One region of the Desulfosporosinus sp. BICA1-9 genome, then DNA from elsewhere that is predicted to be linked to it. Evidence: riboswitches for the same ligand, from Rfam matches in the RefSeq annotation. Region 1 holds a riboswitch; the other holds the start of a gene.
The links. Region 1 has a riboswitch for cobalamin ahead of cobT (nicotinate-nucleotide--dimethylbenzimidazole phosphoribosyltransferase). Riboswitches for the same ligand answer to the same signal wherever they lie in the genome.
Positions count from the first base shown of each region.

Region 2: linked by a shared signal. The riboswitch ahead of JL57_RS26610 (DUF2162 family putative transporter) and the one ahead of cobT (nicotinate-nucleotide--dimethylbenzimidazole phosphoribosyltransferase) in region 1 are both predicted to bind cobalamin.

Region 1 is NZ_JUEE01000126.1:6,647-10,144, forward strand. It holds gene cobU (bifunctional adenosylcobinamide kinase/adenosylcobinamide-phosphate guanylyltransferase) at 1-441, opposite strand, end outside; gene cobT (nicotinate-nucleotide--dimethylbenzimidazole phosphoribosyltransferase) at 520-1,596, opposite strand; cobalamin riboswitch at 1,701-1,878, opposite strand; gene JL57_RS15020 (ParM/StbA family protein) at 2,068-3,177, shown strand; gene JL57_RS15025 (hypothetical protein) at 3,174-3,498, shown strand, end outside.
Region 2 is NZ_JUEE01000213.1:57,094-60,591, reverse strand. It holds cobalamin riboswitch at 735-919, shown strand; cobalamin riboswitch at 1,222-1,408, shown strand; gene JL57_RS26610 (DUF2162 family putative transporter) at 1,538-2,251, shown strand; gene JL57_RS26605 (MotA/TolQ/ExbB proton channel family protein) at 2,259-2,930, shown strand; gene JL57_RS26600 (DUF2149 domain-containing protein) at 2,908-3,213, shown strand; gene JL57_RS26590 (cobaltochelatase subunit CobN) at 3,241-3,498, shown strand, end outside.

The DNA of each region.
Region 1 (3,498 bases):
GATCTCTTGGGCAAGTAAGGCAACCTCTTGAACAGTAGCTAGGATTGTTGGTTCGATGTCGGGGAACATCTTATCTCGTTTGGTTGAGTCTAGTACGAAGTTATCTTCTTCATGACCAGAAAGGGTAACTCGTTCAGCTTGTCTAGTTTGTTCGGCTAAGAGAAGATTAGTAAGCCAGAGTGTGACACAATCAAGTAGAATGACTCCGTCATCGTCTTTGAGTTGACAAAGAGTCTCTCGAATGTTCAGCGGTTCCTCAATGAGCTGCCAAGTGGCCGGGCGTTGGTTTTGATGTTTTTTAACGCGGTGGGCCATTTCTTCGTCCCAGATTTGGGCGGTGGCAATGTATGTGACCGGAAGCTTTGCCGAAGCGGCCAGAAGTTCTGCAAAACTACTCTTTCCGCTCCGTGCACCGCCTGTAATCAGTGTAAATTGAGACATAACATTCACCGCTCCTCTGTTATAGTGCTAGATTAAGCTAGACTAGGCTCTGTTTATCTATGCAAGATATCCTTGTGTCTAATTCGCTTCGCTGACTCCAGCATCTCCGAAAGTTGCCATTTCCTTAAGAATATGAAGTGCAGCTTCGACTAAGTGAAAGGTTAGGACCGCTCCCGTTCCTTCTCCCAGTCTCATATTTAGGTTAATTAGTGGATCAAGGCCTAGGCTTGCTAAGGCCTTACGGTGACCAGGTTCGACTGAACCGTGGGAGGGAATCATGAAGGCTGTGCATTTCGGGGCGATTTTCGCGGCAACAAGTGCTCCAGCCGTTGAGATAAACCCGTCAATGACAATCGGAACACGGCTAGCTGCCGCTTGAAGGATTGAACCAGCAATCGCAGCAATTTCTAAGCCGCCAACTTTGCTTAGAACATCTAAAGCGTCGTCTGCATTAGGTTGATTGACGTCAAAGGCCGTTTGAATGGCTTGGCGTTTCTTAATTAAGCCGGCATCATCAATCCCAGTTCCTCGTCCAACAACATCCTCAAGGGGGGAATTGGTAAAGAGGGCAACGATTGCGGAGCTAGGGGTAGTATTGCCAATTCCCAGGTCACCTGTAGCAAAGAGGTTATATCCTGCGCGGATCTTTTCCGCGGCAACTTCAGCACCGACCAGTAGAGCTTGAAGTGCTTCGTGACGGGTCATTGCTGGGCCCTTGGCCATGTTCTGGGTTCCATTAGCAACCCGTTTGTGAATAAGGTTTCCTTCTAAGGGGAAGGCAACACCGACATCTGTACAAAAAACCTCGGCATTAGCTTGGCGAGCCAGTACATTGATGGCTGCGCCACCATTTATGATATTATACACCATTTGAGGGGTAACTTCTTGGGGAAAGGCACTGACTCCTTCAGCTGCGATGCCATGATCTCCAGCCATCAAGAGGACTGCTTTCTTATTGATTTGAGGATTAGAGGTTCGTTGGATACCTCCAAGTTGCTTGGCTATCTGTTCTAATTGACCAAGGCTGCCTTGTGGTTTGGTCAGGATATCCAAGCGTGCTTGGACCTTAGCCATAGAATCCTCGTCAAGTTCTGAGATGTTCGCAGTTAGAGCTTCGAGTTGGGCATAGAGTTGTGCTTCTGACAAATTGTTCATTAAAACTCCTCCTTAATATAGTTGTTGAAAAATAGAAAATCCCGACCACAAATAAATCTGTGGTCGGGACTTTACCGTCATCACCGCCGCTTTCCACGATGTGGAAAGACTTAAACATTTTAGGCAGGTCTCCTGGCTATCGAATCATCGCTTTAATTTGTTACCTTCCCAGCAAAGTGCCAGTGGTCTACAAAGCTCATCGAATACAGTGGTGGGTCCGCGTCGGTTTTGAACCGAACTTCCCTATTCTCCCCAAAGGGCACCTAAAATCGAGCAATTTTTTCTTTTAGCATACCACAACCCTTTTCTAATCTCAAGTCTAGAGTTGGTTACTATTTTAATATTTAGAAGAATATTAATAACCCATTTTTACAAGCGTGTTAGCTTCGTATATAATAATAGATATAGCAGTAGAAGTTGTTGTGTGTTATTAGTTTGTCCATAATTGATTGTAATCGAGGAGGAACACGTGTGTTAGATAGTGATATTCTCGTGGCTGGAGCAGATCCGGGATTTGGAGCGATTAAACTGGATACTGGAGATGCAAAAGTATTATTTCCAGCTGTAATTTGTAAAGGGAATGAGCGGATTTTCTCAACCTTAGGTAATTCCCTGATTAGTAAAGGATCTGACTTAGAAACTCAGATTTCTACCTTGGATGTCATGGTTAAGAATAATTCGACGGGTGTGGAACGGCATTACTTCATGGGAAGTTTGGCGGAAAGCTTGAATCCAAACGAAGCTCATTATTGCTGGGATGAAGACAAATCTTCGGATGAAGAAGCAACAGCGTTACTGGTAGTGGCTTTAGCCCTAGCCCAAAAAACTCCTAAAGCGAATGTTTATCTTGGAACTGGCGTGCCCGTTAAGTATTATGCTAGTTTAAAGGACAAGTATGAAGCTGAATTAAAGGGGTCTTTTTCGGTAACCTTTCATTCAGGTCCCATGAAAGGGTTGACACGGCAACTGAACATCTTGCGTTCTCGAGTGCTTCCCCAAAGTTATGGAGTCTTTATTAAGGAAACGCTTAATGAATATGGGATGCCGACGAGCGCCAAGCTATTTAGCGGGTATGTGGTGGTCATCGATCCAGGTTTTCGCACGACAGATATTGCCACTTTTTATGATGGCGTAATGCTTGATCCACCCAATTCTTTTAGTATTGAAAAGGGCTTAAAGTGGGCGTATATTGGAGTGGCCGATAAACTGAAGGAATTGACCGCAAATCACGAAAACCCAATTGAGACGGATGATAAGGAATTAGATAAAATTTTCCGAGTGAACGGGGGATTGTATCCTTGGAATAACGGCTCGATTAATCTTAATCCGATCATGAAGAACATGCTTGCTCAGTTAGGAACTGATATCTCCCGGGAAGTGAAAAAGGCCTTAAAACCTATGCTTGGTAAACTGCATACCGTCTTAGTTGCTGGAAAGGTCGGAGAAATGGTCTATGAGCATATCCAATTAGAAAATAAGCTTCTGATTGACGATCCACAATTTGGTAATGCCACAGGATTTCGGATTATGGCTACGACACTGGTGAATAATATAACGAAGAAATCGAACCCACCAGTATGATTAATGCTCAGCCTGCCTTTATTCCGCTGTTTTTTGATGAAGCTGAGACGGACCTCTGGTTAGCTATACAGCAGATTGAACCAGAGGAGCGAAGTTCCTTTATTAAAGCGATTTTGAGACAAGTACTATTAGGAAACTGCGTAGAAGAGCTATTAGTGAAGGAAAATCAAAACTCTGCAAGCAATTTACCCGAAGATGAGGAAACTTCTAAGGTGAATGATCAGGAAATTCAGGCGGATTCGCCGGACGATGAGCTTGAAAGAACGGAAACGTTTTCATTAGAGGCTTTATTTGAGGTCAAGGTACCTGACCAAGACACTG
Region 2 (3,498 bases), on a different contig from region 1:
TGGATACGACAGAGCCATTCGGATCGTGTCAAAGGTGATGCGAGGGATACCGGAGGGCGTTAGACCGAGGATATGCTCGCCATCATCCTATTGACACGTGCACTACACCCAAACGCTTGAAGACTGCAAAGTCTCTTTTACTCCAGAGAGTTACCCCAAATTGAAAGAGAGTTTGCTTGGCTAGCGCCGAGCGTCCCGTTTCTCTAGGTGGGCTTCCCAAAAATTAACGTTTAGGTCATTGTTCGGATTTTTCAATGGCTTAGTTTGTTATGCCGTATTTTACAAACCGAAAATTAAAAGAAATAATCAGACAAACTCTTGACTTTTATTAGCTGGTCTTTTTATAGAATCAGAGTCTGGAATGTTAACAGTTTAAATCTGTTTTATCCCTCCTTCTTATTCATAACGCTATAGTAATACAGTGATATAATATTATTATTATGTTCATAATGCAACAACTATCCTAATTTATTTAAAATTTGGATATTAAGAAGCCCCAAGCTTTTCGCAGCATTGGTTTTCGGAAAATGGAAATTCAGGAAACCATTAGTCATTAGAAGGCAGTTTCTTTAAATTGTGAGGTTAAAGCCTATGGGTGACACCAACTCCGCAACTTGTAGAACAGGCCAGAGAGGGAATGGGTTTGAATAAGCCGTTCTTAACACAAGAGAGCGTTTTTCGGTGCCAACGGCACTTGACCATGTGTTGCTTTTGTGATAGATTTAATTTGTGAATTTTAATAGAGATGAGCAAGCGATTTTTCTTAGCCGAGAAATCATAACAGGAAAGCTGGTGTAAATCCAGCGCGGTCCCGCCACTGTAACGGGGAGTTTGTGCCACATCCACCGAGGAAACTTGGGAAGGAGGCACGAAACGAGGAACCTGAGCCAGGAGACCTGATTGCTCATATGCATTACTCACGATGGATGGGTGGCAGGAATTATTTAATTCAGCCCTTCATATTTTGGAGGGCTTTTGATATTTTTATGGGTACATATTTGGTTTCCCGAGGGAAATCGACCTTGAGGGTAAAAGTCTTGTTCAAGCGGGATCTGCTTTCAAAAATGCGAATGAGACTTGAAAGCGGAAGAGAACGTGATTCCGAGACAACCGATACATTGCTGTCTTTATGATTAGTGATGTGGGGTTGTCTCTTTATTTTTTATTAGGAGTGGAGGAGAAACGGAACCCCTTTAATATCGCTGGATATCTATAAAAACTAAATATTTAGGGAATTTAGGTACCGAAGTTTGAGAGCCTCGGTTTAAAAGGGAAGCAGGTGTAATTCCTGCATGGTCCCGCCGCTGTGATGGGGAAATGTTTCTATTATGCCACTGGAAGAGTCTGGGAAGGTATGAAACATTGATGATCCAGAGTCAGAAGACCTGCCTGAATGCTACACGCCAATAACTCTACGAGCGATAGAGGAGGTATTATTAGTGCTGAACAAATGTTTATCAGTATTTCTAGCCTCTTGACCAATCGGTTGAGAGGCTTTTTACGTCGAGTGGCTTATTCCGGAAGGAGGTGAAAAAGGATGTTAATTCTTAGTTTGTTGGTGGCCATTCTTATTTTAAGCATCAAAACAGGCTTGGTTTTAGGATCTTCCTGGTTAACCATACCTAAAATTTCTGGTTATGCAACAATTTTTGGCAGTTCTGTAGTTTTGTTAAGTTATATTTTTAACGAGAAATATCAGCTTATTGGAGATTTTATTGACAAATATACATTTGCTTTTGCATGCCTAACAGGTTTGCTTTTCCTTTACTTAGGGGTAGAACGTACTTGTATTTGTACTTGTGAAACAAAAACCCTTGGGATAAAACAAAAAATTAGTTATTGGCTGGGTTTTTTACCATGTCCCTTTTGTGTTGGAGCACTAGTTATATCTGTAATTTATACGGCGGGTGGTTTAAAGGTACCTTTGTATGCTGTATCTATCGCAACAGGTATTGCATTTTCTTTAGGTATCGTCTTAGTAAGCTGGATTTTACGAAGATTATTGACCCGATTTAATTTTGACGTAGCTAGTTTTTTTCATCAAGGGTTATTGTTTTTAGGCATTTTTACGTTGTTATCTGCTTTTTTAATTCCTAACATAGTGGCAACCATGCAAGACACTTTTATACCTATGGTATTAAGCTCCAAAAAAGAATTACTCTTATCTGCAGTTGGATTTTTTGTTCTTTTTGCGTTGGGGTTTGGCAAAGAAATGTTAACTGGTTTCAATAGTTTAAGTTGGAGGAGATGATTAGGAAATGGCTATGGTTGGTTCCCAGTATTTGAATCAAATTATGCATATTATTTCCCAAAGTTTAATGATACCTTGTTATGCTTTTTTACTTTATTTTGTAGTGACAGCTGTAATCGAGACAGGTGCCCTGATCGGGGAAATGGTTGGGGAGAAAAAAATACACAAGTTTAAAACAAAAGAGTTTTTGAGTAAATTACCAGAAACCCATAACCTTGAGCTTTATGTGGAAAATAGCGAATTGCCTATTAAACTAAAAAAAGTTGTCACAGAATTCCTAACCTTAGCTTCCGCAGAAGGAGCTCGTCAACGGATAGTCGCTCAAAATCTCTTGTGCGAGCAAGAAGATTTAATTGCTAAAAGAACTGAAAAAACAGACTTAATTTCTAAAATGGGTCCTTTGTTGGGTTTAATGGGTACTTTGATTCCTTTAGGACCAGGTTTGGTAGGCTTGGGTAAAGGAGATTTTAACATGTTGGCTCAGTACCTGATTGTTTCTTTTGATGCTACCATTATTGGTGTTTTTGCCGGTAGTTTAACCTTTACTATATCGAAGGTGCGTCGGCGCTGGTATGAACGCTACTTGAATGATTTGGATACGATTTTAGAAACAATTATTGAGGTGAGAGAGCATGTTGCGCAAACGGGGAAGAAAGTTGCAATCGGAGGAAGACTTTAATCCATTAAGCAGTCTGGCTAATCTAGCGGATGTTATGTTTGTTTTTAGCGTAGGTTTAATAGTTGCGTTAATTAATGTTTATAACGTCAGTCCTAGTAGTAGTAGTAGTAGTGCCGGTAAACCAAAACAAGCGATTGTTGATGTAAAACAAGGAAAAGAAATGGAAAGCTTACCGCAAGTTGACTCAAAAACAGGCAGCGGCTTTGAAGAAATGGGGACTGTGTTTAAAGACCCTAAAACAGGTAAATTAATTATGGTGCAACCGGTAGAAGAAGGTAAATAAGAACACGGGGGAGAGGGGAAAAAGAGCATGCTAAGAAAGAACATATTAAGTAGGTCTCGAAAGCCTTTTGCAATCTTGATGTTGTTTTTGATGGTCTTAAGTCTATTACCATCTATTGTTAGAGCTGATGACAATAGTGTAGATAGGATAGAGTTAAACCAGAACACGCTCAAAATGGCAGTAGGTTCAACTAAAACCTTGCAGGCAACAGTATATGATCAATTTGACGGAGTAATGAACGACCAAGAAATCACCTGGAGCAGTGAAGAAGATAAGAATGTGGCA